Regions from separate parts of the Megasphaera indica genome, predicted to be linked through region 1. Evidence: riboswitches for the same ligand, from Rfam matches in the RefSeq annotation. Region 1 holds a riboswitch; each other region holds the start of a gene.
What was found. Region 1 has a riboswitch for S-adenosylmethionine ahead of ACFCTO_RS08040 (hypothetical protein). Riboswitches for the same ligand answer to the same signal wherever they lie in the genome.
Positions count from the first base shown of each region.

Region 2: it holds a riboswitch for S-adenosylmethionine, as region 1 does, so the genes downstream of both, ACFCTO_RS04525 (MetQ/NlpA family ABC transporter substrate-binding protein) here and ACFCTO_RS08040 (hypothetical protein) in region 1, are expected to answer to the same signal.
Region 3: it holds a riboswitch for S-adenosylmethionine, as region 1 does, so the genes downstream of both, ACFCTO_RS00495 (branched-chain amino acid transport system II carrier protein) here and ACFCTO_RS08040 (hypothetical protein) in region 1, are expected to answer to the same signal.
Region 4: it holds a riboswitch for S-adenosylmethionine, as region 1 does, so the genes downstream of both, metK (methionine adenosyltransferase) here and ACFCTO_RS08040 (hypothetical protein) in region 1, are expected to answer to the same signal.

Region 1 covers NZ_JBKKJR010000014.1:14,489-22,558, reverse strand. Annotated here, with positions in the region: gene ACFCTO_RS08070 (DUF739 family protein) at 1-131, shown strand, start outside; gene ACFCTO_RS08065 (hypothetical protein) at 321-788, opposite strand; gene ACFCTO_RS08060 (hypothetical protein) at 807-1,535, opposite strand; gene ACFCTO_RS08055 (DUF739 family protein) at 1,567-1,779, opposite strand; gene ACFCTO_RS08050 (helix-turn-helix domain-containing protein) at 1,929-2,282, shown strand; gene ACFCTO_RS08045 (hypothetical protein) at 2,334-2,549, opposite strand; gene ACFCTO_RS08040 (hypothetical protein) at 2,656-3,126, opposite strand; SAM riboswitch class I at 3,230-3,332, opposite strand; gene ACFCTO_RS08035 (PPC domain-containing DNA-binding protein) at 3,445-3,894, opposite strand; gene ACFCTO_RS08030 (hypothetical protein) at 4,119-4,445, opposite strand; gene guaA (glutamine-hydrolyzing GMP synthase) at 5,717-7,252, opposite strand; gene ACFCTO_RS08020 (CBS domain-containing protein) at 7,357-7,875, opposite strand; gene ACFCTO_RS08015 (CBS domain-containing protein) at 7,895-8,070, opposite strand, start outside.
Region 2 covers NZ_JBKKJR010000005.1:96,315-104,384, reverse strand. Annotated here, with positions in the region: gene gmhA (D-sedoheptulose 7-phosphate isomerase) at 1-322, shown strand, start outside; gene ACFCTO_RS04555 (tetratricopeptide repeat protein) at 323-973, opposite strand; gene ACFCTO_RS04550 (NusG domain II-containing protein) at 1,007-1,405, shown strand; gene ACFCTO_RS04545 (Gx transporter family protein) at 1,414-1,950, shown strand; gene ACFCTO_RS04540 (hypothetical protein) at 1,943-2,542, opposite strand; gene ACFCTO_RS04535 (AEC family transporter) at 2,561-3,538, opposite strand; gene ACFCTO_RS04530 (3'-5' exonuclease) at 3,556-4,221, opposite strand; gene ACFCTO_RS04525 (MetQ/NlpA family ABC transporter substrate-binding protein) at 4,385-5,209, opposite strand; SAM riboswitch class I at 5,299-5,397, opposite strand; gene ACFCTO_RS04520 (MFS transporter) at 5,660-6,799, shown strand; gene ACFCTO_RS04515 (FAD-binding oxidoreductase) at 6,945-8,070, opposite strand, start outside.
Region 3 covers NZ_JBKKJR010000001.1:88,255-96,324, forward strand. Annotated here, with positions in the region: gene ACFCTO_RS00480 (ADP-ribosylglycohydrolase family protein) at 1-809, shown strand, start outside; gene larE (ATP-dependent sacrificial sulfur transferase LarE) at 778-1,611, shown strand; gene nth (endonuclease III) at 1,613-2,245, shown strand; SAM riboswitch class I at 2,324-2,422, shown strand; gene ACFCTO_RS00495 (branched-chain amino acid transport system II carrier protein) at 2,519-3,841, shown strand; gene ACFCTO_RS00500 (aldehyde dehydrogenase family protein) at 4,003-5,415, shown strand; gene ACFCTO_RS00505 (NAD(P)-dependent malic enzyme) at 5,442-6,695, shown strand; gene ACFCTO_RS00510 (glycerophosphodiester phosphodiesterase) at 6,940-7,662, shown strand; gene ACFCTO_RS00515 (alanine/glycine:cation symporter family protein) at 7,664-8,070, shown strand, end outside.
Region 4 covers NZ_JBKKJR010000011.1:60,821-68,890, reverse strand. Annotated here, with positions in the region: gene fmt (methionyl-tRNA formyltransferase) at 1-30, opposite strand, end outside; gene def (peptide deformylase) at 30-491, opposite strand; gene priA (replication restart helicase PriA) at 899-3,256, opposite strand; gene metK (methionine adenosyltransferase) at 3,382-4,572, opposite strand; SAM riboswitch class I at 4,632-4,732, opposite strand; gene ACFCTO_RS07175 (hypothetical protein) at 4,888-6,150, shown strand; gene coaBC (bifunctional phosphopantothenoylcysteine decarboxylase/phosphopantothenate--cysteine ligase CoaBC) at 6,413-7,627, opposite strand; gene rpoZ (DNA-directed RNA polymerase subunit omega) at 7,644-7,853, opposite strand; gene gmk (guanylate kinase) at 7,869-8,070, opposite strand, start outside.

The DNA.
Region 1 (8,070 bases):
CTGAATCACTCGCCAAGAAACTGCGTTCCCAAAGTGACTTCACGCAGGATGAAATCCGAAAAATCGTATCTGTACTCCACATCCCGCCAGAAGAAATAGCCCACTATTTCTTCACGGTTCTGCAAATTTAACACACATGCAAAAAAAGGCTGTTGCACAAAGACAGCCTTTTTTGAGCATTAAGTTTACAGTTTGTAGTTTTTCGTAAATGTTTTTTTAATTTAAAGCTCTCTTCTACAAACTCCGTACTACAACCTTTAAAGAGAACGGGACTTCGCACGATGGAACCAGCCTTCATGCGATAGTCCCCTAAGCTGCATTTATTTTAATGAAGCCGCCGCCATTTCTACCTTTTTGGCCTCTTTCAAGGTCCGTATATTCTTAAACAGCCGGACAGGCAGGCAAATCCAGCCAATCAGCATGGCTATAAAGAATTTTACGAAAAAGTATAAGACCCAGCCGATGAGCGGCAATATCAAGAAAACATTCGGCGTAATCCGGGTCAGCATCTTCCAGCCCGGATAAACTCCGGCCATCATCCAAATGACTGCGATGGCGTTGAACAGCCCATTATATCCATGGAACGCAAAGACAAGACCGATGATGGCGAAGACCGCTGTAATGGCAAATTCTTTGAATACCTCATGCTTCGTGGCCTGCCAGCGCTTCAAATTGCAATCCGTACAGACTGGAATGGTCCAAAGGTCCATACATTCCTGGCACAATCCCTTTCCACAATCCACACACGTCCCTACTGCATCCCGGTCCGGATGATTATAACATTTCATAGCAAATTCCTCCTTATCTTAAATCCCGTGCCAAGCATCGGTTATAGCGCGCCATCCTGATTTCAACGGATGTTCTTTCATTTCACTTTCTAAAACGAACCGCGTCAGTCCTAAGTTCGACAGCCCATACATGATACCTTGCGCATACGTCGTTTCTCCTAAATTAGGCCGGCCTTTCCAGTAAATGATGGCTTTGATGCGTTCCGAATGTTTATCGGCCAGAAAATGCAGGTGATGACCTTGGCGGTCATAATAGGTAAGGACCATATAGTGGAATTTCTGCTGGTCGCCATAGTTCGTCTTGTAATTACTCGTCCCCTGTACCCAGAACCCGGTATTCGGATCATGACTGTACACGTCTTTCCGGTCAGCAGGATATGCCTGCCCATACACTTTGATGACCTTTTCCGCCTTGTCACCTACCTGGATGCCCTTATCGGTCATCGGGCCGGGCTTCAAGAAAATCAACTGTGTCAGCGTCCCAGCAGGATAACTGTAAAAATCGCCCAAGAAGCCGCCGCGGCTGATGGTGATGAACATGCTGTTATCGGTCTTGATGTACTGGTCATCCATCGAGCTTTGTCCATAGAAACGATAACCATTGGCATTGATGTAATCCCAAAGGGGTGTCGCATTGTCATAGTCGAACTGGTTCATGACACCGGCATCATCGACATAGGCAAAAGCCATAGGGCTGCACATCAGGCACAATAGAAATACACCTGTGGAAATCCATTTTTTCAGCATCTTTTTCCCTCCTGTTGATTTGGTATCGAAACTATTTAGTCTTAAAAAAATACAGTGACAAATCGCGTACATCCAGACGTAAAATCTCTACACATCTACGGATTTCATCCTGCGTGAACTCAGTCCGCGAAGTCAGCTTAGAATACAGCGTAGAGCGGCTTATTTCCAACTGTCTTGCCAATTCTTCACGGGTAATGCCCATCTCTGCCATGCGGCCGTAGAGTTTAGAATAATCATACGTCATAGGGTCCTCCTTTTTTGATTTGAAATCTGTACTTTTCTTCACAAAAAAATAGTACTATAAAAACAGCCTATCGTCAAGGCTTTTTGCACAAAATGTTGAGATTTCTAAACGTTTATTGTATACTTGTGGAAGAAAAAGGAGGTTACCCCATGGAAAATAATATTTTTGGAAAACGCCTGAAACAAGCCCTTGAATACCGTCAAATGCGCGCTGTAGACCTGGCCCGCAAAACCGGCCTGACCCGCGGTATCATCAGTTCCTACATAAATGGACGTTGGAAAGCAAAACAAACCAATGTCATGCTCATAGCCCGTGCCCTCCATGTCTCCGAATCCTGGCTCATGGGGTACGACGTGCGCATGGAACCGGACACGGATTCCCTGACCAGTACGCTCTCGCCTGACGAAACCCAGCTGTTATCCCTCTACCGTACCTTAGACGATGCCAATAAGAAGGCCGTCCTCGACTTCGTCCGCTTCAAAAATCTCGACAACGAAAAATAAATAAAAAAGGGCTTATCGCACATGCGACAAGCCCTTTTTCCATAATAAGCCTCAGCCGAAGACTTCAAAGATGACGATGAACAAGGCCATCAGGCCCAATCCCAGGGAATAGGCACAGAGTTTCTTTTCGATGGGCTGCAAGGGGAAATATTCGTCTGCATCCCGTTCGAGCTGGCCCGTATGGGTCGCAGCGTCTGTCGGGGTTACGGTTTGGTTGTAGTAATATTCGTCAGCCGTCGAAGCGGCAGAAGTGATTCGCGATGCCATAGCAATCAATCCTTTCTATGATGAAGTTATAATGTCGGCGGAACAATGCCGTGATAGAAGATGTAAGAAATGAACAGGCCGACCCAGATGATGAAGCCGACGAGGGCTACGGCATAGACGCCGATGACACGGCCCAGGCCGGATTTCCAGAGCTTGCGTACATTCGTGACCAGGCCGATAGAGAAGAAGCAGAGGCCAAAGAAGACGGCCCGCAGGAGGTTAGCCTGTCCGGCGCCGGCTTTCGCAGCGTCGACGATGCCCGGCTGCAGCCAGCTGCAAAAATGACGACCAGGGCCAGGACGAAGCCAATGATGAATTTCGGGAAGCGTTCCCAGATTTCCCGTTTGGAAACCTTGCCAGCCCCGGATGCGACGGCTGCCCGCGGGTCATTGAGATGGTAAATGAACCAGACGATAATCCAGACACCGAACTTAGCAGCCCAGCCGAGCAAATCGACGTGCCAGATCTGTCCGGCACCGAGGACGACGATAAATAATCCGAGCCATACGGCCCACCAGTCTTCGCTTCGCAACAGGCCCGACCGGTTGACGGCCTGTGCAGATACTTCGTTACTCATACGAACACCCCTTTTACAAAATAAATAAAGACGTGCCGATGACAAAGCCATAAAAAAAGCGCGCCATCAGCTACAGATGACGCGCAAAATCCCTTCCATTTCTCGCTCATCTGCCGGGAAAACTCCCGCTGGAATTGGCACCTTCCGTCCCCACGGAGGTTGCCGCAGCATCATAGGGCCAGTCCCTCAACTGCTCTGGATGATTGATATTCATTCATCAAACATATAAAATGTTTACTCAAATAGTACACTATTAGGTATAAAGTGAAAATATCCTCAGAAGTGCCGACCATCGGGAGGTACAAGACAGTGGCCAGCTTAATCCGTTTCTGGCCCGAAATCCCAAAAGCCGGTCCCCGTTTCTGGGTCATATTTCCGCCGAATCCGTCCTCCTATAACGGGGCGCAATTCGATTTCTGCCGTGTACAGTACTTCTATCGATTTGATGTGCCCTGCCGCAACGTGATGTTCCCCATCCTGTTTATAAGAAAAAGCAGCGTGAGTATGATGAAAATAAGTTCCATCATCATCGCTGACGATATTGCCTGTCAACGAAACCAGCTCCAGCATCCCCTTCAGCTCTTGAACTTCAAAACTGCCCGTTTCTGGGATGAACGTCTGTATTTCTGCCGAACGGCACCCGCCGATGCCCGAAAAAATGGCCGATGCAATCTGTTCTTTCTGACAAATTCCCAGAATCGTGCTGATGATTTCATCCCCCTTGTCCATCCGAATATAATAAGTTTCACCAAATTTGCGATAATCCATACGTCATTCCTCCTGTAACATCATAACCTACTGCCACTGTAAGACCGGCACCAGAAAAGAGACTTGTTAGTTCGTTTGTAGAGTACCCTCTCTATTGATCCATATAGGCTGTAATCGAAACGATTTTACCATTCTCCACACCAAAGCTCAATCCACACATTCCCGAAGGATGAGTGAAAATAAGTAATTTCTTCATAATAACGCCCTTCCCGTTTCACAAGCGCTTACAATTTTCCAAGAGTCTTCAACGCATAGAAACCACAGCTAGCCAATTGTTCCATGTGAGATTGTTGTTGCAAGCCGAATTCCCATTGATGCCACTGGTCTTCGCTTTCAAGTTTCCAAAAACCTAAGTCCGAATGAGGCCTATTATCATAAACAAAAGTATACGCCGTGCCGTCATCATCAATAACGTTGATTGCTGAACGGCTATAGGATTGAACCATCCCAAGATTAACAGCAGAGCTTTCATCTGCATAAAAGGCAAACACTGTATTTCCTATCAATAAAGTTCCAGTAAATAGCAACATACTTACAATTCGTTTCATCATATGCCTCATCCTCCTTAAAAAAGCTTACCTCTCAATCTCAAGATATGCTATATAGATTCTACAAAAAACTTATAAAGTCCTGCAAAGGAAGTTTGTAAATTCAGAATTAATGACACGTCATGTGATTCGTGATTCGTAAAGACTTACCATTATATCAGAATAGGCTATGTTTGAATCTCACAGCGGGCCGCCCTGTCCGGGTCGGCCCCTACGCACAAGGCCGTTGGCCGTGTATATTTTTTTGTAATCGGTAACCGACGTTCCTTTTTCATCGCCTGGCTACGATTCTGTAGGGGCCATCCTGATAAAGGCGGACAGCCACAACTGTCCGTTTTGGCAACCGTCAGGCGCCTTCTTATGGTCGGCGCCTGACGGGCCAAAAAGGCCGCATGAATTTTGTGCATAGCCGGAATTTATGACGAGTGGCACATATTCGTAATACGATTTGAGTATCTCGCGGCTAAGCCGCATATGAGTCCGACTCCACAACTGTACAGTAAAGGCTAACTGCCTAAATCCATCACATAGTATCCGCTTGACGAAGATAAATAAATGACGTTATAATAGACATGAAAAGAGGTCCTGCCGATAGACGGTTGGCCCCGATAAGTCAACAAAAATAGTCGCTTAAGATGGGGGTCTCTGGCGGCTATTTTTGTGTTTTATTTGAACTCTGACCTAGGGCATAACCAATTGCAAATGCGGCCATACCGAAAGATAGTATACTGATAAACAGATCCACCGTTAAAGTCATTGTCCTCCCCTCCTTTCCATTTGGATTGGAGGGGCACACAAAGTCCCTCCGGGAAAAGCAAGGGACCAACCGCCTACCGTTTTAGGCAAAACCTCGGATTCAGTATATCACAGGCAGACATTGCCGTCTACTTGAAAAATTCAATCATCAAAAATCTAGTATAACAGGCGCTGTCACGCGAAGACAGCGCCTGTTTGCTTTGTCCATTTCAAATTCATAAAGACCTGCCATTATATCAGAACAGGCTATATTTAAATCTCACAGCGGGCCGCCTTGTCTGGGGCAGCCCCTACGCACAAGGCCGTTGGCCGTGTATATTTTTACATTGCAAATCTACTCGGCTTTTGTAACCATTTTATTTCATACGTATAAAAATGCACTTTTTTTGTTCGAGAAATTTGGCAAAAATAGGCCCCCAAAAAAGTTTTTTTTAATTTTTTGGTACACTTTTGGAACTTTTGAAAAAAAGAAAGCCTCACAAACGGCTTGGTTAAGCGATTTGTGAGGCAATTTGCAACTATTCCCATTCAATCGTTGCGGGTGGTTTACTGGTGATGTCGTACACGATGCGGTTGATGTGGTCTACTTCGTTTACGATGCGGCTGGAAATTTTATCGAGGACGTCGTATGGGATACGCGCCCAGTCAGCCGTCATGAAGTCAGTCGTGGTGACGCCGCGCAGGGCCAAGGTGTAGTCATAGGTACGGAAGTCGCCCATGACGCCGACAGAGCGGTTATTGGTCAGGACGGCGAAGTACTGGTTGATATCGCGCTGCATGCCGGCATTGGCGATTTCTTCGCGGAAGATGGCATCGGCATCGCGGAGGATGGCCAGTTTTTCTTTGGTGATTTCACCCATGACGCGGATAGCCAGGCCCGGTCCCGGGAAAGGCTGGCGCCATACGAGGTATTCCGGCAGGCCCAGTTCGGCACCGAGTTCGCGGACTTCGTCTTTGAAGAGGTTGCGGAGCGGTTCGATGAGGCCTTTGAAATCGACGACAGCCGGAAGGCCGCCTACGTTGTGATGGCTCTTGATGACGGCTGCATCGCCGGCACCGGATTCGATGACGTCGGGATAAATGGTCCCCTGGGCCAGGAAATCGACGGAACCGATTTTACGGCCTTCATCTTCAAAGACGCGGATGAATTCTTCGCCGATGATTTTCCGTTTCCGTTCAGGGTCGCTGACGCCTTCGAGTTTCTTCAGGAAGCGTTCCGATGCATCGACGCGGATGAAGTTCATGCCGCTGTCCTTGAAGGCCGCTTCGACTTCGTCGCCTTCGTTCTTGCGGAGCAGGCCGTGGTCGACGAAGATACAGGTCAGCTGGCTGCCAACGGCTTTGGAGATGAGGGCTGCTGCGACAGAGCTGTCGACGCCGCCGGAAAGGGCCAGGACTACTTTGCCGTCGCCGACGGTTTCTTTGATATTGGCAATAGCCGTCTTGGCATAGTTGGCCATGGTCCACGAACCGGTGCAGCCGCAGACTTCAAAGAGGAAGTTATGGAGCATTTCCTTACCGTGTTCCGTATGGAGCACTTCCGGATGGTACTGCATGGCATAGAGCTTCTTAGCCGGGTTCTGCATGGCAGCGACCGGGCAGTTGGCCGTGCAGGCTACGATTTCAAAGCCTTCCGGGATGGAAGCGACGTAGTCCTGATGGCTCATCCAGACGATTTCTTTTTCCTGCAGGCCTTTGAACAAAGGCGAAGCCGTATTGACATCGATTTCGGTCTTGCCGAATTCGCGCATGTCGGCGTGTTTGACTTCGCCGCCTAAGGTCTGAGCCATGAACTGCATGCCATAGCAGAGGCCGAGGACGGGGATGCCGAGATGGAAGACTTCCTCTTCGATCTTCGGCGCATTATCTTCATAGACGCTGCCAGGACCACCGGTAAAGATGATGCCCTGGGGCTGAAGTTCTTTAATCTTTGCAACTGCTTTGTGATACGGGTATACTTCACAGTATACGTGGTTTTCACGGACGCGCCGTGCAATGAGCTGGTTATACTGACCACCAAAATCGACAACGATGACGAGTTCTTTGGTATCCATTAAGTGCCTCCTCGTGAAATACTTTCTGCGGCAGCGGCCGCTGCCTAAATCATTCGATTATAATATTATAGCACACGAGGCAGAGAGTGACTAGTCACAAAGGTCTAATACTTCCATTCCCGATACAAATCTTTGAGGATGCAGGCCCGGGTAATCATGCCGACGACGCGCTTGTTGTCCACGACAGGAAGAACCTTCAAGTGTTCCAGAATCATGACGGCTGCGACCTGTTCTACGTCGGCCTTGGGCGTCGCAATCATGACGTTCTTGGTCATCAATTTTTCGCAGGACTGATCCAGGAGGTTCTTGAATTCCTTGGCGTATTTGCCGACGCGGCTGGTATAAATCTTGGTGCCGATGAAGGGCAGGCGCGGAATATGCGGCTTCGAGCTGCGGTACATGAGGTCGGCGCTGGAAATGAGGCCAATGAGGTGGTCTTCTTCATCGACGACGGGCACAGCCAGCAGGCGATGCTTGATGAAGATGCGGAAGACGTCGCGGATGGGAATATCCGGTGTCACCGAGACGAAAACCTTTTCCATGACATCTTTGACGCGGACGACAGGGCGTTCCGCTTCCTTGTCTTCGCCCGGTCCCGGACCTTTATTGATGTTTTCAGCCATTGTCTATCCCCCCTTTTCCCTAGTCGTCGCCATATTCACGGTACAATTCATCGAGGATGTTGCCGCGGGTGACGATGCCGACGATGTGTTTTTCTTTGACAATAGGAATGACCTTCAGATGTTCAGCCACCATGACGCCGGCGATCTGTTCGACTTCCGCATCCGGTGCGGCAATGATGACGTCTTTGGTCATCA
Region 2 (8,070 bases), on a different contig from region 1:
CGACACGTCGATCCTGACGGCCGTCGGCAATGATTATGGCTTCGATACGGTCTTTGCCCGCCAGGTCCGGGCCTTAGGCGAAAAAGGCGACGTCCTGGTCGGCATTTCTACGTCCGGCAACAGCCAGAACGTCCTGGAAGCCATCGATGCAGCCCGTGAAAAAGGCCTCACTGTCATCGGCCTGACCGCTTATGGCGGCGGCAAGATGAAGGAGGCCTGCGATATCTGCCTGGCCGTACCGGCCAAAGTGACGGCACGGGCCCAGGAAATGCATATCATGATCGGCCATATCCTCTGCGAAATCGCTGAGGAAGACATGTAATCAGCCGACGATTTGCTGGAACTGTTTGTTGTTCCGTATCTTATCGAAATGGCTCTGCGTCCGGGCTGCCTGGCGGACGTCTTCACCGCCCAGGTCGATGGCCTGCTTCAGATAGGGCAGGGCCTGGTCGGCTTTGCCCAGGTCGCCGTAGATGGTGGCGATGCCGTAGTAACTCCAGGTATTTCCCGGGTCGGCGGCGATGACGTTCTTGAAATACGTCAGGGCCTTGTCGTATTGGCCGTCAATTTTATAGGCTAAGGCCAGGTTGTAGAAAGAAGCGACGTCTTTCGGGGCTATTTTCAGCGCTTTTTCAATGAGCTCGATGCCCTGGGAGACGTCGTTTTTGCTGCCTGTGCTGTTGCCGCGCATGGCCAGGGTGACGCCCTTATTGCTCAAGGCCTGATAGTTGTTGGCGTCGAGGGAAAGGGCCTTGTCGAAATCGTTCAGTGCCCCGGCATAATCGCCGGCCTGGTATTTTTTCAGGCCTTCGTCGCTGTAAGCCTGCGAATCGGCCTGGATGGCCGGTGCTGATGGAGCCTGTACGTCCTGTGCCGTCTGAGCCGGCTGGGGCTGGGATGGCTGTGTACTGCATCCGCCGCTCCCGGCAGCCAGGGCCAGCAGGAGCAGGATGGCCAAGTGTTTGTTCTTCATGTTCATTCTCCTGTTCGTCAATATGGAAATCCTATGAAACATATCATCAAAAAAGGGGACATCGTCCTCATCATTACGCTGCTCGTCTTATCTTTCATCCCGGAAGGCATCTTTTACCTGACCGGTAACGATGCGTCTGTGAGCCGGACGTATGCGGTCATCCAGGTCGACGGCAAGGTCTATAAAGAAGTTCCCTTGTCGGGCCACCATGGGACCGATGTCATCCCTATCCAGACCGAGGAGGGCTATAACCTCGTGGTCATCCAGGACGAGAGCGTCGGCATTACCGAAGCCGATTGTCCCGATAAAATCTGTATCAGTGAAGGCTTTGTCAGCAAGCCCGGTGCGACTGTCGTCTGCCTGCCGCACAAGGTGCTGGTCGAAGTGAAGTCCGCCGGCGATGACGAACCCGATGTCATTCCGGCCCATTAGAGGTACTTATGAAAAAGACATTTCACATTATTATCCTGGGCCTGTTCATCGCCCAGTCCCTGGTCTTATATGTCGTCGAAGGGATGCTGCCCGTGCCCTTCATCGCGCCAGGGGCGAAACTGGGGCTGGCCAATCTGATTACGGTCATCGCCCTCTATGCCCTGCCGCGTAAGCGCGACGTCTGCCTCATCCTGCTCGTGCGCATCATCCTGGCCACGGCCTTTGGCGGCGGCATCAACGCTTTCTTGTACAGCGTCGCCGGGGCGGCTTTCAGCCTGGGTGCCATGATGGTCCTGCAGAAGACGGGGAAATTCTCTATCATCGGTGTCAGCACGGCTGGCGGTATTTTCCACAACCTGGGCCAGGTCATCGTGGCCTCTTTGGTCGTAGAGAATATCAAGATCATGCTCTACCTGCCGATCCTGGCCGTCGCCGGCACGGGAACGGGCATCCTCATCGGCATTACGGCTATCTTCACCTTGCGCCATTTGAAGCGGCTGCCCATTTACCGGCGCATGCAAGAGGAAAATCAGGCGATTAATTGATTCGGATGGAGTCGAGTACTTCGTCAGCGAGCTTTACCTTATCTTCTTTGCTGCCGTCGCAGGCTACGACGACGATCCACGTCGCCGGGCCGTCGGCAAAGCCGATGAGGCGGGCCTTCATGGATTTATCCTGATACGTGAAGGTAAAGGTCTGGACGACGGCGTGCTGACCGCTGACCGTCGTCGTGTCCTGGCTGACCGAGACGTTCTGGGCGTCGATTTTCGATAATACGGCGCCGGCTGCGGCTTCGGCCGTCTGGTTGAGGCGCTGGCTGATGGCCTGGCCCTGGCTGATGTGCAGGTCGTCGTACATCTGCTGCGTGTCGATGCTGTTGGTATAGATGGCGATGTACAGGCCGCCGTCCATTTCACCGTACAGGCGGCTGCCCTTGAAGTACCGCTGGGTCAGCGGGTCTACGGGGACGGGGAAGTCGAGCTTCTGGAGATTTCCCGGCAGTTTCAGGGAAATGGCCGAGCCCATGCCGTCGACGCGGCGTTCTTTGAGGGTAATCGTATAGCAGGCCGTCAGGCTCAGGGTAAGGATGAGCAGGCATAAGGCCAGACAGAAGGAACGGATTCGGGTATGAGTCATGAGTGCACCTCGCGAAAGTTATTTGAAAGGCAGGTATCCCCAGGATACGAGCAGGTAAAAAGCGGGATATAGAATAAGTATATATAAGAGCTGTGTCGTAATGAAGGGCGCCATGGCCAGATTGACGTTCAAGTCGTAAAGGCGCTCCGTAATCAGGGCGTTGATGGCACAGGGCGTAGCCATGACGATGACAATCGTCCCCAGGAGCACCGGGTCCGACGTGAAGCACAAGGCCAGGAAATACGATGCCAGCGGCGTCAGGACCATCTTGATGGGAATGAGGTCCAGCGTCTGGCGGGCATAGTCCTTGAAGTGGGAAAAGTCGATGAGGTAGCCGACGGGGATGAGGGCTACCCAGGCGCTGACGTGGATCAGGGCCTGGAAAATCGTCGTCCCCGCAGCGGGCCTGGGGATGCCGGCGGCGTGTAAGGCCGTGCCGATGACCAGGGCTACGACGGACAACTGGTTCCAGTTGATGAAGATCGATTTCCAATTATCCTTGAAAAAGACAAAGAAATTGCGGTCCTTGCCGCCGTGCTGGTAGTAGTAGCCCATGGGGAAGAGGACGAAGAACATGAGCAGGTTCTGGAAGACGCCGATAATCTGGACGTAGGCATAGGACATTTCCCCGTAGAGAATGTAGCTGCACAGGCCGCCGAGCATCCCCGTGTTGGCCGGAATGGCGGCGATGAGGTAACTGCCTCGGTCGACGAAGGACGAGAATTTGCGCTGCCGTCCCAGCAAGAGGACGACGGCCAGCGGCAGGAGGCCGTTGAAAAAAGCGAAGAAAGGCAGGCTGAGCAAGTCCGTCCGCATGGGCAGGACCCAGAAGCTGAGCAGGGTCAGGGACGTCATGATGACGATGATGTTGAAGCGGATGAGCCAATTCGACTGGTCCGGCGTCAGCCAGCTCCGCCTTTTGGTGACATATCCGGCAATCATGGGCAGGATGATGTCTGTGAAAATATAAACCATCCGGAGTGTCGTATCTTCCATGGCCGGATTCCCTCCCTTTACTTGCGGGCAGCGCGGAAGGCGTCGGCCAGGGAGAACGTCAGCGGTTCTGCCGGCTTGGTGGCGTCGATGATAGGCTGCATGATATCGCGGAATTCTTCTTTTTTCTTCGATAAGACGTAGAGCTTGGACGTGTTGCGGGCATCCCAGAGGGCGTCGTGCATCTGGCCGTCGAAGGTTTCTCCCAGGGTGCTGATGGCCTTGTCCAGGGAAATGACGTTATCCAGGCCCAGGAGGTTGCAGTAAATCTGCTGGAAGTTCTGCCAGTGGTCGAGCATCCAGCGGACGCGGTCGTCGTGCTCGTCGATTTCTTTGAGGCGGAGTTCGCAGTCCAGCTGGCGCCAGTCATTTTCACTCCAGGCGAACATTTCGTAGGCATTGGGGCAGCCTTCGTTGCACCAGGTCAGGAAATGGTCGAAGGCCTGGCGGAAATGGGGTTTCCCGGCCAGCATTTCCATGGTGATACCTGTCAATTCCTGACAGGTCTGATTCATGGCTGTCGTATATTCGGGCAGCACATATTCCTTATACGACGAGATTTCATTCCCGTCTTCGTCTATTTTGACAGCACCGATTTCGATGATTTCTCCTTTGCAGATGCGGCGCGCTTCCTTCTGGTCCCGGCCGATAGGGTTCATCTCGAAATCGACAAATACGGCTTTCATGAGAGTGTCTCCTTTCTGAATCTGATGACAACCATTATTATACCATAAGTAAAGGGCTTATCGCACGTGCGACAAGCCCTTTTTAGAGGATTCAGGCGGGCCGCCCTTTGGGCGGCCCCTACGAACCACTAGCCACTAGCCACTAACCACTAACTACTCGCTGCTAAAACGCCGGCAGGATGGTTCCCTGGAAGTGTTCTTCAATGAATTTCTTGATCGGTTCAGACTGGTAGATTGCCAAGACTTTCTTGTATGTTTCGTTGTTTTCGTCGCCCTGACGGACTGCCATGACGTTGGCATACGGCGAATCCTTCGATTCGACGAGGATCGAATCTTTCTGCGGGTTCAGGCCGGCCGGGATAGCGTAGTTGGTGTTGACGCAGGCCAGGTCCGTATCGTCGAGGGAGCGGGGAATCTGAGCGGCGTCGAGTTCGACGAACTGGAGGTTCTTGGGATTTTCGGTGATATCTGTTACCGAAGCGTCGACGGAGTTGCCGTTTTTCAATTTAATCAGGCCGGCCTGCTGGAGCAGGAGCAGGGCGCGGGCACCGTTGGTCGGGTCGTTCGGGATGGTGACTTTGGCGCCGTCCGTGACGTCTTTGATGTCTTTGAATTTATGGGAGTAAACGGCCATGGGCAGGATAATGGTCTTGCCGATGGAGGTGATCTTCAGGCCTTGTTTCTTGACGACGTTGTCCATGTACGGCTGATGCTGCATGGAGTTCATATCCAGGTCGCCTTCGGCCAGGGCCTTGTTCGGCTGGACGTAGTCGTTGAATTCGACGACTTTGATAGTAATGCCCTGTTTAGCTGCTTCTTTAGCGACTTCTTCCATGACTTCGGCATGAGGACCGGCAGTGACGCCCATCTTGATTTCTTTTTTGTCACCGGAAGCACCGGAATTGGAAGACGAACCGCAGCCGGCGGCAAAGAGGCACGTCGTCGTGATGAGAACGGCGGCGAAGAGTTTTTTTACTGTTGCGTTCATGTAATCATTTCCTTTCTGGATAACGGATAATAAGGGCTTGCCGGTCAAAAAGAAAAGCCGTCATACAGATGACGGCTCAATTTGCGATTCGTTCATCTGCCGGTATACACCGCTGGACTTGGCACCTATCCCGATAGGGGGTTGCCGCAGCGTCATCGGGCCATTCCCTCGACTGCTCTTGATGAAAGACAATGTATGGTTGTTGGTGTACATATTATCACCTGGAAGAGAATCTGTCAAGAAATATTGTGCTCCTTGAGGAAAATTTCTTTTTATGTTATAATAATACCGCTCATCGGAGGCTTATGCTCGTATAGTATAAAGCCGGATAAGATGTCACTTCAGTCCTGCAGCGGAGGAAGGGCGCGTACGTAAACGCGTCTTTCGATAAAGATGCAGGACAGGGTGGTTTCTTGTCCGGCTTTTTTTAGTGTGAGGTGACAGAAATTGATGAATAAACGAGATATCCTTTGGCAGATTTATAGTGCCAAAGCCTTTTACTTCCTCGGCGGTTTCGGTTTTACGTCGTGGGCATCGCTCATTCCCTTCCTGAGGCAGCAGCTGCAGATTCAGGACGACCACCTGGGGTTCCTCTTATTGGCCGTCGGCTTAGGCGCCCTGATCATGATGATGCTGGCCGGTTCCATTGCCGGGCGCCTGGGCTGCCGCCGTTCTTTGACCATCGCCGGCCTAGCCATTGCCGTCGTCCTGAACGTTCTCTGTTATGTGCCGGCTTATGCAGCGGCCTTGGTTATGGCCGTCCTCCTCGGTTCGTTCCTGGGACTGCTCGACGTCGTCGTCAACATCAACGGTATCTTCATTGAACGGAAAGTTCACAAGCGCCTCATGTCCGGCCTGCAGGCCATGTGGTCCCTGGGGAATCTCGCCGGCGCTGCCTTTTTTGCTTCCCTGCTCCACCTAGGCTTTTACTGGAAAATCGTCATGATTGCCGGCGCCGTCTTCATCGGCCTCTGCGTCTGCTTCTTTGCGCCCCATCTCCATGGGGAACGGCAGGCATCCGGCAAGGGCGCTTCCCTGGTCCTGCCCAAGGGGAAAATCGTCCTCATCGGCCTGGTCTGCACCATTGCCTTCCTGGTAGAAGGTTCTATCAACGATTGGAGCGGCGTCTTCATGACGACGGAAAAGGGCATCGACATTTCCCAATCCGGCTTGGGCCTGACCCTGTTTACGGCGTCGGCCTTCCTGGCCCGCCTGCCCGGTGACTCCCTGACCATGCATTTCGGGCCGCGGCGGCTGCTGGCCCTGTCCCTGCCCGTCGCCTTTGCCGGCTTCCTGGGCATCCTGCTCATCAGCGGCGGCCCCTTCCTGTTTGCATCGTACATCCTCATCGGCGTCGGCTGTGCCAATACCGTGCCGATCTTTTATTCCTCTTTGGGGACGCAGAAAGACATGCCCGTCGCCGATGCCGTCGCTGCCGTCAGCACCATTGGCTACGTCGGCATCCTCCTGGCACCGGCCGTACTGGGCTTCATCGGCCGGGCCTTCAGCCTGACCGCCTCCTTCGCCTTAGTCACGGCCCTCCTGATCATCATGTCCATCATGGCCATGCGGCTCTTGCGGGGGAAATAGTTTGTAGTTTGTAGTCGGGGATGTGTAAGAATCCCGTGACCGACTTGCGTAAACGGGCGCCCCACGTGGGCGCCCCTACTAACCCCTAGCCCCTAACCCCTAACCACTCAAAAAGCGGCTGTCGCATATGCGACAGCCGCTTTTTTTACGCATCAATCACTTTCCCCGGGTTGAGGATGTCTTTCGGGTCCATGGCCCGCTTGATGGTCTTCATGATTTTCAGTTCGCCTTTTGGCGTGAACTGTTCCATATATTTCAGTTTCTTGGCACCGATGCCGTGTTCACCGGCCAGGCGGCCGCCGACGCTGTAGGCATAGGCGTAGACCTGCTGGTGGAATTCTTCGACGTTCTTTTCCCATTCTTCGTCGCTCATATCCATCTTGCAGAGGACGATGTGCAGGTTGCCGTCGCCGATATGGGCGTTGATCTTGACTTCAAAGGGATAGTTCTTACCGATGTCCATGATTTTTTCAATGGTCCCGGCAATTTTATGTACCGGAACGACGACGTCGTCCGTGAGGAAGACCTTGCTCTGGAGTTCGACGGACGTCTGGCAGTTACGGCGCATATTCCAGACGCGGTCGTCAGCTTCCAGGACTTCGGCAGCGCCCGATTCTTCACAGATCGTGCAGACAGCGTCCATCTTGGTGTCCAATTCGTCTTCGTGGAACGTTTCGACGGTGATGATGACGTAAATGCCGTCGTCGTAGTGCGGCATGTCCTTGTAATGGCAGTAGTCAGCGCAGCCGCGGACGTAGGAATTGTCCATGTATTCGACGCTGGTCGGGTCGATGCCGGCTTTCATCAGCTTCGGCACCATGTGCAGGGCCTGGCGCGGGTCCGTGTAGATGGCCAGGACGTCGAAGCGGTACGGCGGCAGGGGGATGAGCTTGACTGTGACTTTGGTGATGATGCCCAGCGTCCCTTCACTGCCGATGATGAGCTGTTCCAGGTCGTAGCCGGTAGAGCATTTCTTGAGGATGCGGCCGCATTCGACGATATCCCCTGTAGGCGTGACGATTTCCAGGCAGTAGACCTGGTCGCGGGTGACGCCGTAGCGGACGGCGCGCAGGCCGCCGGCATTGGTGGCCAGGTTGCCGCCGATGAGGCAGCTTTCGGCGCTGGACGGGTCGCCGGCATACATGAGGCCGACTTTTTTGGCGGCGTTCTGCAAGTCTACCGTGCGGACGCCGGCTTCGACGGTCATGTACATGCCTTCTTCATTCAGTTCGATGATCTTGTTGAGACGGTCCATGCAGAGGACCAGGCCG
Region 3 (8,070 bases), on a different contig from region 1:
GCTCCATCTATGAATTCGATGAAACAGCGGAATCCCTGGATTTTCCTTTATTTGTTAAAAACAGCCGTTTTACTGATGATACGGTGACGACTGTAGCCGTAGCGGCAGCCCTGATGGAGGGGAAGGCATCCTGCTGCGGCTATATCGAACCCTTGCGGCGCCAGCTCCGCTACTGGTGCCGGAAATATCCCGACGCCGGTTTTGGCGGCCTGTTCCGCCGCTGGTTCCTGGCCGACGAGGCACCGGCTTACGGCAGCTATGGCAATGGGGCGGCTATGCGCGTCAGCCCGGCCGGCTGGATTGCCGATACTCTGGAGGAAGCCCAGGCGCTGGCAGAGCTGACAGCCGTCGTCAGCCATGACCATCCCCAAGCCATCAAGGGTGCCATTGCCGTGGCGTCGGCTATCTTCCTGGCCCGGCAGGGGAAGGAGAAAGAGGCGATTGCCGCATATCTGCGGTCGCATTTCTATGATCTGTCCCGGACACTGGCCCAGATACGGCCGTCTTATGGCTTTACCTGTACGACGGACGATAGTGTGCCAGAAGCCATCGAATGTTTCCTGGAAGGGACGGACTATGAAGATACGATCCGCAAGGCGATTTGGCTCAACGGCGATACGGATACGCAGGCAGCCATTGCCGGCAGCATTGCCGAAGCCTATTATGGCGTGCCCGATGCCTTGTGGCAGCAGGCCCTGCCATATGTCGGTGACGAAGAAATGAAGGGCGTCATTCGACAGTTCTATGAAAACTATATTGGTTCGAGGGGGAACTCTTTTGATTTCAACAGAGACAAGCAAGAAATATGAAAAACTCCAGCAGATCTTAAAGGACATGGGCAGTGTCGTCGTCGGCTTTTCCGGCGGCGTCGACAGCACCTTCCTGACCTATGCGGCTCACCAGGCTCTGGGGGACCGGGTCCTGGCCGTGACGGCCGTTTCGGCGACCCTGCCGGGCAGTGAAGCGGCTGATGCCAAGGCCATGGCCAAGGTCATCGGCGTCGAACACCGCCTGGTCCATTCGACGGAATTCGAGGACCCGGACTTCGTCCAGAATCCGCCAGATCGCTGCTATATCTGCAAGAAAATACGCTTTACGTCGCTCGTGGCCCTGGCCAAGGCCGAAGGCTATCAGTGGGTCGTCGACGGGGGGAATGTCGATGACCTCGGTGATTACCGGCCGGGTATGAAAGCCCTGCAGGAATTATCCGACGCCGTCCGCAGCCCGATGATCGAAGCGGGCCTGGCCAAGGCGGATATCCGGGCTTTGTCGAAGGAATTCGGCCTCCAGACCTGGAATAAGCAGAGTGCCGCCTGCCTGGCCAGCCGCGTCCCGTATGGCGTGGAACTGACGCCGCACCGCCTGGCTCAGATCGATGCGGCCGAAGCCGCCGTAGCGCCTTACGTCCAGGGCTCCCTGCGCGTCCGCTATCACGGCGATGTAGCCCGCATCGAAGTCGCCGTCGATGAAATCCCGTCGGTCCTGGCCCATCGGGAGGAAATCGTCCGGGCCATCAAGGATACGGGCTTTACGTACGTCACCCTCGATTTGGGCGGCTATGAAATGGGCAGCCTGAACGACGTAATCCATACTGATGAGGAAGTAAAGTGATATGGCTATTTCAAAGAAAATAAAAGATGAAATGCTGCAGCGGTTCCAGGACCAGTACGGTATCATGAAACCGGCTCTGCACTATAATTCTCCTTTTGAATTGATGATTGCCGTCATCTTGTCGGCCCAATGTACGGACGAACGGGTCAATATCGTGACGGCCGGCATGTTCCCGGAATATAACACGCCGGAAAAGATGCTGACCCTGGGGACGGCGGGACTGGAAGAAAAGATACGGACCTGCGGCCTCTATCGCAGCAAGGCCAAGAATATCCTGGCCAACTGTGCCATCCTTTGTGAAAAATATCATGGCCAAGTGCCGCAGACTTTCGATGAGCTGGTGAAACTGCCCGGCGTCGGCCGCAAGACGGCCAATGTCCTGGTCAGTATCTTGTTCAATACGCCGGCCATTGCTGTTGATACCCACGTCTTCCGCGTGTCCAACCGTCTGCAGCTGGCCCAAGGGACGACGCCGCTGGAAGTCGAAAAGGGCCTGCAGAAGGCCATTCCCAAGGAATGGTGGAGCCGGGCCCATCATTGGCTCATCTGGCATGGCCGCCGGGTCTGCAAAGCCCGCAAGCCTTTATGCGATAACTGCTTTTTGGCTGACCTTTGTCCCAGTTGTCAGAAGTAAAACGTTAAATCAAAATAAATACATTGACAAGTCGTTAAAAATTTTATAAAATAACACCAATACAGACAAATTTCATAAGTTATATCGAGAGCAGCTGAGGGACGGGCCCGATGACGCTGCGGCAACCTGCCTACGGTAAGGTGCCAATTCCTACAGGCTATTCCTGAAAGATATCATTATGACTGAGGCGCAGCTTGGAGGCAGCGCCTCTTTTCTTTTGGCGTATTATGTACTTATTTTCACATCATTCAATCATTCTTAGGGGGTATTTTCATGAACAACAACTCTTCTGGCGGCAAGGCTATCCGGGGGCTGGATGTGCTCATCCTGGGATTCGCCTTCTTTGCCACCTATTTTGGCGCCGGCAATTTGATTTTCCCGCCCCAGCTCGGTTTGAACAGCGGCAGCGATTTCCTGTCCGGCCTGGCTGGCCTGACCCTTTCGGGTATTTTTCTTCCTATCTTCACGCTCATCGTCATCGGCCTCAACGGCGACGTCCACTCCATTACTGAACGGGTAGGGAAGAATACGTATAACGTCCTCCTGGCAGCCCTCATGCTGGTCTGTACCTTCGTTTCCATTCCCCGTACGTGTGCGACGGCCATCCAGCTCGGCATCCAGGGCAACCTGCCGGCAGCACCGTTCATCCCGCTGGTCATCGCCTATTTCGTCATCAGCTTCTTCTTCGTTGCCGACCAGAACAACGTCATGGACCGCATGGGCAAATACCTGACGCCGCTCCTGGCCCTAATCCTGGTCATCGTCGCCTTCGTCGGCATCTTCAATCCACTGGGGACGCCCGTCGCTCCGGCTGTGGACCATCCCTTCGTCAATGCCTTCCTCGGCGGCTATAATACGGGCGACGTCCTGGTCAGCTTCATCATGGCCGCTGTCTTCATCAGCTCCATTTACGGCAAGGGCTATACGACCGTCGGCCAGCGCAATAAAGTGCTCATCTACTGCGGCATCGTTTCCTTCGTCCTGCTGCTCATTATCTACGGCAGCCTGCTCTACATGGGCGCCTGTGTCAGTGGTGACTATGCGCAGAACATCGGCCGTGCGGAACTCCTGGTCGCCATCATCCAGCGCGTCGGCACGTGGGTCATGGTTCCCATGGGCATCGCCGTCGTCCTGGCCTGCCTGACGACAGCCATCGGTCAGATTGCCGCCGTTGCCGAATTCACCAGCACGGCTACGGGCAACCGCATCAGCTATAAACAAGTCGCCGTCGCCTGCTGCATCTTGTCGGCCCTGACGGCCCTCCTCGGCGTCGACGGTATCGTCACCTACATCGGCTGGATTTTCGGCGTCTGCTATCCGCCGTGCCTGGCCCTCCTGGTCTTGGGCATCATCGGCCGCTTCATGCCCAATAACGGTGCTTACAAGGGCTCTGTCTACCTGGTCACGATCTTCGCCCTTTTGGAATCCCTGCCGGGCCTGAGCAGCCTGGGCTTTGCTAAAGCCATCGTCGCCGCTACGCCCCTGTCCACATACGGTTTCGGCTGGATCGTGCCCTTCATCATCGGCCTCATCGGTGGCTCCATCATCGGCCATTTCGTATCCGCCTCAGAACCCGTAGAAGCCGAAGCGAAATAAGATAGTTTGTGGTATGGAGTCTGTAGGGGCGCCACGTGGGCGCCCCTACTAGCCACTAAAAATAGACTGCCTTTTAGGCAGTCTATTTTTTTCCCGACTTGCATAATCAATGACTTATCTCTATAATTAAAGAATAATCTCGAGTAAAAGGGGGTAATTTCATGGATTTGAAAAAACTATATATCGATGGCCAGTGGGTGGCGCCCTTGTCTGGCCAATATATTGACGTAGAAAATCCGGCGACGAAAGAAATCTTCGCCACTGTCGCCGCGGCTGGTGCCGATGATGTCGCTGCCGCTGCCCAGGCGGCTGCCAAAGCTTTCCCGGCCTGGTCGGCTATGCCGCTGGAAGACCGCATCACCTTCATGAAGAACCTGCTGGTCCAGATGATTAGATTGGAACCGCAGTTCGTCGACGCCGTCGTCAAGGAATTAGGGGCGCCTGTAGCCTTTGCCAGGACCAACCATATTGGCTACCAGTTCGTGCGGACCCAGTCGTATATCGACTTGGCACCGGAATTGCCACTGGTCGAACATCTGTCCCAATCCGTCGTCTACCGCCGGCCTTTGGGCGTCATCGGCTGTATCACGCCGTGGAATTATCCTTTAGGGCAGATTATCCAGAAAGTCGTACCGGCCCTGCTCGTCGGGGCGACGGTCGTCCTCAAGCCGAGCCAGCATACGCCGGTGACGGCGTACTACCTGGCCGAAGCCTTTGACCGGGCCGGTTTCCCCAAAGGCGTCTTCAATCTCGTCGCCGGCCGGGGCAGCCAGGTTGGCAATGCCATCTGCGACGACCCGAATATCGCCATGGTATCCTTTACGGGGTCGACGGCAGCCGGCATCAAGGTATCCCAGCGCGCCCTGGGGTCGATGAAGCGCATTAGCATGGAATTGGGCGGCAAATCGCCTTTTGTCCTCTTGAAGGGGGCAGACTACGAAAAGGCTATCCGCATGTGCTTCAATTCCATTTTCCTCAACAGTGGCCAGACCTGTACGGCTCTGTCGCGCCTGCTCATCCCGCGGGACGACAAGGAACAGATTGAACAGCTCATGTTGAAGATACTGCCGGAATATACTGTAGGCGACCCGGCTCTGGAAACGACGAAAATCGGTCCTGTCGCATCGTATGACCAGTGGCAGACCGTCGATGCCTACATCGCCAAGGGCCTGGAAGAAGGGGCGACACTTCTGGCTGGCGGCCGTCCGGATGCGCCGGACCACGGTTACTATGTCAAGCCCGTCATCTTTACGGACGTAACCAATGACATGACCATTGCCCGCGAAGAAATCTTCGGCCCCGTCCTCAGCGTCATCGCTTATGATACCGTCGACGAAGCCCTGGCCATTGCCAACGATACGCCTTATGGCCTCAACGCTGCCGTCTGGGGACCGGACAAGGAAGAAGCCTCGAAGGTGGCAGCAGCCGTTTTGTCGGGCAACGTCTACGTCAACGACAGCCCGCGCGACGTCACAGCGCCTTTCGGCGGCTTTAAGGACAGTGGTATCGGTCGCGAAGGCGGCAAAGATGGGATGTTGGAATTTACAGAACCCCAGGCCATTTTTAATGCATAAACAGTTATAGGAGGAGTTTTAGCGTCATGAATTTCGATGAAGAAGCCATGAAAATCCGCCGCGGCAAACACGGCGTTATTGAAACCATTCCCCGGGAAGTCCTCAAGACCCACGACGACCTGAGTATTCTTTATACGCCTGGCGTTGCCCAGCCGTGCCGGGAAATCACTAAGGACCCGGATTTGTCTTTCGACTTGACCTGCCGTGGCAATATGATCGCCGTCGTATCGGACGGGACCCGCGTCCTCGGCCTGGGCGACATCGGCCCGGAAGCTGCCATGCCGGTCATGGAAGGGAAGTCCATTCTCTTCAAGGTCTTTGGCGGCGTCAATGCCGTTCCTATCTGCCTGGATACAAAGGACCCAAAAGAATTCATCGAAACCGTGAAGCGCCTGCAGCCGTCTTTCGCCGGTATCAACCTGGAAGACATTGCCTCGCCGAAATGCTATGAAATCGAACAGACCTTGAAAAAAGAAATGGATATCCCTGTCTTCCATGATGACCAGCACGGTACGGCCATTGCCGCCCTGGCCGGCGTCATCGGTGCCTTCCGCTATGTCCATAAGGACTTGAAGACAGCCCGTATCGTCATTAATGGGGCAGGGGCTGCCGGCGCTTCCATCGGCCGCCTCCTGGTCCGCGCCGGAGCTCGGAACGTCACCATGGTCGACCGTCCGGGAATTCTCTACGCTGGCATGGAAGGCCTGAACCCGGTCCAGGCGGAACTGGCATCACTGACCAATCCGTCCCATGCCCACGGGACCCTGGCTGATGCCGTCAAAGGGGCCGACCTCCTCCTAGGCGTATCGGCACCGCACATCTTCACTAAAGACATCATCCAGTCCATGGCCGACGATGCCGTCGTCTTCGCCATGGCCAACCCCATCCCGGAAACGGACTACGCCTCTGCCAAAGAGGCCGGTGCCAAAGTCGTCGGTACTGGCCGGTCGGATGCACCGAATCAGATCAATAACGTCATGGTCTTCCCGGGTATCTTCCGCGGCGCCCTGGCCGTCCGGGCCCGCAGCATCAACGAAGACATGAAACTGGCTGCGTCTTACGCCATCGCCTCCCTGGTCGGCGATGACGAACTGGCCGAAGACCACGTCATCCCCGACGCCTTCGACAAACGCGTCGCTCCGGCCGTCGCCGCAGCCGTCGCCAAAGCTGCCATGGAAAGCGGCGTCGCCCGCATCACCCGTGACCCAGAAGAAGTCCGCCAGGAAGCGGCAGACACTATCGACAAACTCCACGCCATGCTCGACTTGATCCATGGGTAGGGGCTAGCAGTTATTAGTTCGTGGCTCGGTGAGATTGCAAGCTGAAAAATAACATTACTGTAAAACAGGTCATTGCATAAATTTTTTTATTATCATGCAATGACCTGTTTTTATTTATTGTAAAAAATGATATAAATATTATAATTTGTGAAATATTGTAAATTATATCATGAAAAGTTTTTCTTGATTCGTCGAGCAGATATACTCTATAATGGACACAGAATTATTACTAGGAGGTTTTTTCATGAAAAATTTTGCGCATCGCGGATTTAGCGGCAAGTATCCAGAAAATACGATGCTCGCTTTCCGCAAGGCCTTAGAATGTGGGGCCGATGGAATTGAAATGGATGTACAGCTGACCAAAGATGGAGAGCTCGTAGTCATCCATGATGAACGAGTCGACAGGACGACGAATGGTACCGGCTACGTCCGCGATTATACGCTGGATGAGCTGCGGAAACTCGATGCTTCGTATATCTATTCAGATGAAGTAGGATTCCAGACAACCCCGACTTTTGATGAATATTGCCAGTGGGTTTCCGGGACTCCCTTGGTGACGAATATTGAATTGAAGACCGGCGTTTATCCTTATCCGGGAATTGAAGCCAAGGTATGGCCCGTTTTGCAGCGCTATCATTTAGAAGAAAAAGTCATTATTTCTAGTTTCAATCATGAAAGTGTCTTACGGATGAAAGCCTTAGCGCCGGACTTGAAGTATGGATTGCTGACAGAAACGTGGCTTATCAACCCTGGAGCTTATACAGAAAGCGTTGGCGTTCAATGTTATCATCCCTATTATGGCAGTTTGACCGCCGAAACGGTAGCCGAAATCAAATCCCATCATATTGAAATCAATACGTTTACCGTCAATGATGAAGCCAGCGTCAAGCAGCTGCGTGATTATGGTGTCGATTGTGTCATTGGGAATTTCCCAGATATGGTAAAGCGCATCTTGGAAGGAGATTGACATGGAAAATTTAGAAGCGATTATCCAATTGATTGATTCCTGGTTATGGGGGAGATGGCTGGTCTTCGTTTTACTGGCTTTAGGGATTTTGTATACCATTTCTAATGGATTCATCCAGGTCCGTCATTTTGGCTTCATTATCCGCCTGACCCTCATTGATTCTTATAAATCCCGTCATGAAGATAAAGGCAATGGTTCTATTTCTACCTTCAAGGCTATGATGGTTACTTTAGCTGGCAACGTCGGCGGCGGTAATGTCGTAGGCGTAGCTACGGCAATCCTCTCTGGCGGCATGGGTGCCGTTTTCTGGATGTGGGTAGCTGCCTTTTTCGGCATGGCTTTGAAATACGGTGAAATCGTTTTATCCCAGATGTACCGGGGCAAAGATGAAAATGGCAATCTCCTCAG
Region 4 (8,070 bases), on a different contig from region 1:
CCCCATGAATACGATACGTAACTTATCCATTAGTCCCCTACTTTCTGTAAATCCGTCGCCTTTTCGATGAATAGATGGCCATAGAGATGGTCGATTTCATGCTGGAAAATACGGGCCAGGAAGCCTTCCGGTTCATAGATGACGGTCTTGCCATGGCGCGTCAGCGAACGGACCTTGATTTTGGAAGCCCGTTCCACTTTGCCGTAATATCCGGGGATGCTCAGGCAGCCTTCGGTATCGACATTGGTTTCGTCCGATTTTTCCAGGATTTCCGGATTGATGAGCTCGATGAGGCCGTTGCCGTCGTCGAGGACGATGAGCTGCAGCGATTCATTGACCTGCGGCGCAGCTAAGCCTACGCCTTCAGCAGCATACATCGTTTCTGCCATGTCGTCGAGCAATTTCTTTATATGTTTATTCACTTTCGTAACGGGTTTCGCCGTCGCTTTCAAGACGGGATCCCCGGCTTTAATAATAGTAAGTACTGCCATGTAACTTTCACCTCATTGTAATAGTAAAAATGCTTATTCTTTTCTATTATAGTATGAAATCGCCAGAAATGCTATAGATTCATCAGAATTGCTTGAAATAGCCCATTTCTCTCCTGCCGTAATTGACAACATTTATAAGGTTATGTTACATCGTCAGCAATGGAAGAAGTAACACTGAGAGCGGTTCCGGACGTATCCTGAAGGGCGCCATGGCCATGAAGTTTCTCAGAATGCTTCTTTCATTTTTTATTTTGCACTGTAAGGGTCGCCACGTGCGAGCCCCTACAATGGCTGTGGGAATTCCATAAAATTTCTGTAGGGGCCCACGTGGGGCGCCCGTTCCTGCCCGATGTGGGAATGTACTCACATCCCGGACGGGCTGAACAGGCAGGTGCGATTCCCCACGATTATACGGGATCGACATCGATGAGGACGCCGGTCTGCCAGCAGGCCGGGATGCGCTGCATGGCTTTTTTGATGGCTGTCAGGTCTTTTCCGGTCAGGGAGAGGACCAGACGGTATTTATTGCGTATCTTCTTGATGACGTCTTCGTAAGGGCCGATGACGGCGACTTCATCGCCGTGGTCCCCGTTCCAGCTGTTCAGGGCCGCTGCGACGTCGTTGGCCTTGCGCCAGGCTTGTTCTTCTGATTCGTCCTGGACTAAGATCTTGGCCATTTCCTGGAAAGGCGGATAGCCCAATTCTTTCCGGAACTGGATTTCCTGGTCATAAAAGGCCCGGTAATCCTGGCGGGCAGCGCACTGGATGACGTAATGGTCCGGCGCGTAGGTCTGCATGACGACGCGGCCCGGGATATCACCGCGACCAGCCCTGCCAGCCGCCTGGGTCAGGAGCTGGAAGGTCCGTTCCCCAGCCCAGTAGGCCGGGATATTGAGCAGGCTGTCGGCCGATAAGATGCCGACGGCGCTGACGCCGGGGAAATCGTGGCCTTTGGCGACCATCTGAGTCCCCAGGAGGATGTCATATTCATGACGGCGGAAGGCTTCGATGATACAGTCGCCGCTGTGCTTGCGGCTGGTCGTATCCTGGTCGAGGCGGATGATGCGCGCCGACGGCAGGAGTTCGTGGAGCTGCTGTTCCACTTTTTCCGTGCCGCTGCCAAAGAATTTGATGTATTTGCTGCCACATGACGGACAGACCGTCGGCACGGGCTTTTCGGCATCGCAGTAATGGCAGCGCAGGTGGGCGGCCTGACGATGGTAGACCATGGCCACGTCGCACGTATCGCATTTGACGACGTAGCCGCACTTGCGGCACATGACGAATGTCGAGAAGCCGCGGCGGTTGAGAAGGATGATAGCCTGCTGCCGGGCTGCCAGTGTCTCTTCCAGGAGATTCAACAAGCAATCGGAAACGACGCGGTAGTTCCCGCGGGCTAATTCATCGCGCATGTCGACGACCTGGACCGAAGGCAGGGGCCGCTGGCCGACGCGCTCTGTCAGCTCGACCAGGACATAATCGCCCTGCAGGGCCTTATAGTAGTCGCCCAGCGCCGGCGTGGCACTGCCAAGAATTACGGGGCAGCCGTAGTACGCAGCCCGCTGGCGGGCCACGGCGACGGCATGATAGCGCGGCGCTTCGTCCTGCTTATACGAACTGTCATGGGCTTCGTCGACGATGAACAGCCCGATGGACTGGGCCGCCGTAAAGACAGCCGACCGGGCGCCGATACAGATATGACTCGTCCCGTTCTGCATGCGCAGCCAGTTGTTGCGCTTCTCACCCTGGGAAAGCTGGCTGTGCATGACGACGACATCGTCGCCGAAGCGGCGCAGGAAACGGCGGACAATTTGCCCGGTCAGGGCGATTTCCGGCACTAAAACGACGACCTGCCGGCCTTCTTTCAGGACCTGGCTGGCCAGCTGCATGTAGACTTCGGTCTTGCCACTGCCGGTGATACCGTGGAGGACGTAGGTTTTTCCTTGTTCATCGCTTCCGATAACTTTAACTGCCTGGCGTTGTTCCGGTGTCAGCGTAAAGGGAGCATCTCCAGAAAGGGTCGGCAGGATATTCGTCGTCCTGGCCGGCCGCTGGCTCCAGCGGGCCAGGCCTGTCGCACAGAGACGGCGCATGAGGTCGCGGCTGTAGCCCTGGCCCTGCCAATAGGAAACGGCCCCTTCCCCCTTCTCTTTCAAGGCCTTGAGCAGTTCCTGCTGGCGCCGCCGGCCGTGGAGGATGTCTTCGTCATCATCGTGGACGAAGGAAAGCCAGTCTTCCATCTTGTCGGCAATCTGGTTCTTGTAATAAGTCCGGCTGGTCAGGACCTGGCGGGCCAGGGCCGTTTCGACGAGGTCCCTGCCGAAGCGGCGGACAAGGCTGCCCTTTTCACGGCTCCCCTTGTCGGCGACATAGGCCTGGAGCTGCCGCCCTTCAGGATTTACAGGCGCAGCCGGGCCGACGGACAAGAGTTCCTGGCGGACCAAGCCCTTCTTGTCGATCATGAACAGGCGCAGGGCTTCGGAAAGGTTGCAGACATAGTAGTCGCGGATCCAGATGGCCGTGCGGATCATTTCTTCCTGGAAGCCGGTCTGCGTCGAAAGCAGGCCTTCGACGGGCTTCAGCGTGAAATCGGCCGGTTCGTCCAGCTGTTCATGGAGGGCGACGACGATGCCCTCTTCCCGGCGATGACCAAAGGGCACGAGGACGCGGCTGCCGACGCGGACGGCCAGACCATCGGGAACGGTATAGGAAAAAGTCTGCTGCAGCCGTTTCGCCGTCGTATTGATGATGATTTCAGCAATCAAAAGGACACCTCCTTTGTATGGGGCTGTCGCACTAAAAAACTACAAACTGCAAACTCAACACCCAAAAAGAGGCTGTCTTAATGGGACAGCCTCTTTTCTGGATGTTCAGTTTATCGAACCGCCTCTTATAAGCCGGCTTCTTTGCGGAGCGTTTCGGCTTTGTCTGTCTTTTCCCAAGGCAGGTCGAGGTCGTTGCGGCCGAAGTGGCCATAGGCAGCAGTCTGTTTGTAAATCGGGCGCTGCAAGTCGAGCATGGCGATGATGCCAGCCGGACGAAGGTCGAAGTTCTTTTCGATGAGTTCGACAATCTTTTCGTTCGGGACTTTGCCCGTACCGAAGGTTTCGACGTGGATGGAAACCGGGCGGGCCACGCCGATGGCATAAGCCAGCTGGATTTCGCATTTATCGGCCAGGCCGGCAGCGACGACGTTCTTGGCGACGTAACGGGCTGCATAAGCGGCCGAGCGGTCGACTTTTGTGGGGTCCTTGCCGGAGAAAGCACCGCCGCCATGACGAGCCATGCCGCCATAGGTATCGACGATGATCTTACGGCCTGTGAGGCCCGAATCGCCCTGAGGACCGCCGATGACGAAACGGCCAGTCGGATTGATGAAGAGTTTCGTCTTGTCGTCGAACAAGCCTTCCGGCAGTTCCGGTTTGATGACGAATTCGAGGAGGTCGCTTTCGATCTGTTCGCGGCCGACTTCGGGGCTGTGCTGTGCCGAAATGACGATTGTATCGATGCGGACCGGTTTGCCGTCTTCATATTCGACAGTGACCTGGGTCTTGCCATCGGGACGGAGATACGGCAGTGTGCCGTCTTTGCGGACTTTGGCCAGGCGGCGTGCCAGGCGGTGTGCCAGGGAAATCGGCAGCGGCATGTAGTCGTCCGTTTCGTTGGTAGCATAGCCGAACATCATGCCCTGGTCGCCAGCGCCGATAGTATCGAACTTATCCGTATTGCCTTCTTTCTTTTCCAAGGCATCGTCGACGCCCATAGCGATGTCCGGGGACTGTTCGTCCAGGGAAACGAGGACGCCGCATGTGTCGCAGTCAAAACCATATTTAGCGCGGGTATAGCCGATGTCACGAATCGTTTCGCGGACGATGTGCGGGATATCGACGTAGCACGTCGTAGAAATTTCACCGACGACATGTACCATACCAGTCGTTACCAGGGTTTCGCAGGCAACACGAGCGTTTTTATCTTTTGCGAGAATGGCATCCAAAATGCTGTCCGAAATCTGGTCAGCCATTTTATCGGGATGGCCTTCGGTGACGGATTCGGATGTAAAGAATTCACGATTTTTTGCCATGAGTGATCCTCCTTAAAAAAAATTCCCCTCATCCATGACTTCATGAGAGGGGCTTCTAATCCCCATCTGCCAGTATATCACTGCTGGAATTAGCACCTTTCATAGCTGAAGGTTGCTGCGACATCACAGGGCCAGTCCCTCCGTCGTCTCTTGATGGTTCTTTATTTGGTTTGCTCATCCATTATAATTCAAGTCCGCCTATTTTGCAAGTGTTTTTTATGCCTAAAAAACATTGTCTACTAGACGTTGCCCTGTCTACTAGACGTTGCCCTATAGGCAGGGTTATAATGGAGAAGATAGAAAGGATGATTAGATATGACCAAATTGCGGCCTAGAGATATATTCTTCAACGACCCTTATTTTGATTATGCAACCTGCAGCAAGCCCGGCGACCTGCGGCTGGCCAAGCGGGTAGAAGTATTCGGCAAATGGTACAAGACCCCGAGCCTGGTGACGACCCTTCTTTCCCAGGAACGGCTGACCTTCAGCCGCCACACCGGCACAGACCAGGAAGACGCCTTGGTACTGCGCATCTACGAACGGACGGCCGACCGGCTGCTCATCAATACGTATTATACGTCCAAACAGAACCCGGAAGAAATCTACGCCGGCACGATCCACCTCGAACGCTACGATATGGCGCAGACTATGGAATCTTTTTCCTATATGGGCATCATCGACCTGCTCATGCTCCAGACGGACAGTCAGATTCTCGGCTTGACCGACGTCTTTGAAGACGTGCAGATGGCCAAGCACGCGGCAGCCCATGCCCTGGGCATCTATCTCATGGCCATCTGCGACCAGCCCTGGTCCGACGAAGCCGTCACTGGCGGCCAGGAAACGCCGGCCATGATGATGGGCAAAGAAAAAGAAGAACTTCAGCAGCTGCGGGAAGAAAAAGCCCAGATGGACGCCGACCGGGAAGAACTCCTGCGCCTGCGCCTGGAAGCCAAGAACCGCACGGCCGTCCTTTCTGAACTGGAACGGCTGCGCCAGGAACTCGATGCGGAACGGACGGGCCGCGAACAGGACCGCAAACAGTACGAAGACCGCATCCGCAAGCAGGAACAGTATATCGAAAAGATAAAGGAAACGGCATCCAACCAGATTGCCGAACTCCTGGCCCTGCGCAAGGAACTCAACAAGCGCCAGGTGCGGCCGGATCTGACCAAAGGGCAGGCGCCGCGGAAAGTGACGCCCCAGGAAGCGTCGCGTTCCGTCCGGGACCCGGAAGACCGCGGCCTGGACCTGCCCTCCTTCATGACCCAGCGCGATTATACGCGCCAGCTGGACCGCTTCCTCACGGGCCGTCAGATAGCCCTGGCCGGCGGCGATCCCGACTGGCAGCGCCGCATCCAGCGCCGTTTCGGTGCCGTCCTCCTCATCAGCGGCCAGCCGGGCGATGACCGGATGCTGAAAGAAGCGTCCCTCTTAGTCGTCAACCTGGAAGACGGCAAGACGCCCCTCGTCCGCTGGGCCATTACGGAAGCCAAAGAAAATAACTGCCCCATCCTCTCCGTCGGCCCGACCAACCTCAACGGCTTTGCCAAAGCCATCGTAGGGCGGGTTAGTGGTTAGTGGCTCGTGGTTCGTGATTAAAAAAACATACTATTAAGCCCTATTAAGCCCGAATGGGCTATGATCGAATATCACAGCGGGACGCCTTCCAGGCGTCCCCTACGCACAAGGCCACGGGCCGTGTATTTTTTTGTGATCGGCCCATAGTTTGTAAAGACACTTTTAAAGTTAAATTCATTTGCTAACTGCTAACAGCTAGCTGCTGACTGCTAAAAAGGACTGTCGCACATGCGACAGTCCTTTTTCTGCAAACTCCCTGCTATCAACTATTCTTTTTCGCCATAATGGCAGCCGCGCGGGCTACGATGATGGCAGCGAGTTCGTCTTTATCCATTTTTTCCAATTTTTCCATAGAGCCGTCCGGGAAAAGCAGGGTGGCGATGTTGGTCGTCCCTTTGAAGCCGGCTCCTTCGGCACTGACGTCGTTGGCGACGAGCATGTCGAGGTTCTTCTTCTTGAGCTTCTTCGTGCCGTATTCGATGACGTTCGTCGTTTCGGCAGCAAAGCCGACCAGGGTCTGATGGGTCTTGCGCTGGCCCAGGCCATAGAGGATATCCGGGTTCTTGGCCATTTCGATGGTCAGGGTATCGTCGTTTTTCTTGATCTTGTTTTCCGCCGGATGGGCCGAACGGTAATCGGCGACAGCTGCGGCTTTGATGACCAGGTCGCAGTCGTCATAATAGGAATCGACGGCAGCTTTCATGTCACGCGTACTGCCGACATCGATGCGGCGGGCCAGGCCGACAGGTGTCTTGAGGTTATCCGTCGTCCCGGCGACGAGGGTGACTTCAGCACCGGCCATAACGGCAGCCTTGGCGATGGCAAAGCCCATGCGGCCGCTGGAATGATTGCCGATGAAGCGGACCGGGTCGATAGGTTCCCGCGTGCCACCAGCCGTGACGATGACCTTCTTCCCTTTCAGGAGGTCATTGCGGCAGGCCAGGAGCTCGATGTAGTCGACGATGGTATCCGGTTCGGGCAGGCGGCCGACGCCGTCGATGCCGCAGGCCAGATGACCGCTGTCGGGAGCGATGAAATGATAGCCGAATTTCTTCAGCTTGGCCATATTGTCCTGAGTAATGGGATTGAGATACATGTTGGTATTCATGGCCGGTGCGATGAGGACCGGTGCCGTCGTAGCCATGACCGTCGTCGACAGCATGTCGTCGGCAATGCCGTTGGCGACTTTGCCAATGATGTCGGCCGTCGCCGGTGCGATGACGAAGACGTCGGCCCAGCGGGCCAAGGCGATGTGTTCTACGTTGAATTCAGGCACATCGTCGAACATGGATACGGCAACGGGATTGCCGGAAATTTCCCGCATCGTCAAGGGCGTGATCAGTTTCGTCGCATGGTCGGTCATGATGCATTTGACTTCGGCCCCCCGCTTGCGGAGCTGGCTGGCAATAGAAGCCGCCTTGAAGGCCGCAATGCCGCCAGTGATTCCTAAGACAATCTTTTTCTTTTCCAAGCTCATGGAAAACACCTCCGTGTTATTTAATGCCGTCACGCGGTGCTTCATACGTGATCTTGCCCTGGTCGATTTCTTCCATGGCAATGGAAACTACTTTCGTCGTATCGACGTCGACGAGGGGTTCGTCGCCATCGGTAAGCTGGCGGGCCCGTTTGGCAGCCAGCGTAACCAGCGTATATTTGCTGTCCACTTTAGTCATCAGGGATTCAAGAGTCGGTTTAATTAACATAGTTCATCTCTCCTATTATTTGTACAATTCTTTCGTATGGGCGATGCGATGGGCATTGCGCGTCACTTTACACTGTTCGGCTTTCAAGATAGAAGCCGCTTCGTCGACGGCCTTATCCAAATCGTCGTTGACGATGACATAATCATAGCGGTCGATCCAGTCCAGTTCTTCCCGGGCCTTGGCCAGGCGGCCGGCGATGACGTCGTCCGAATCGGTC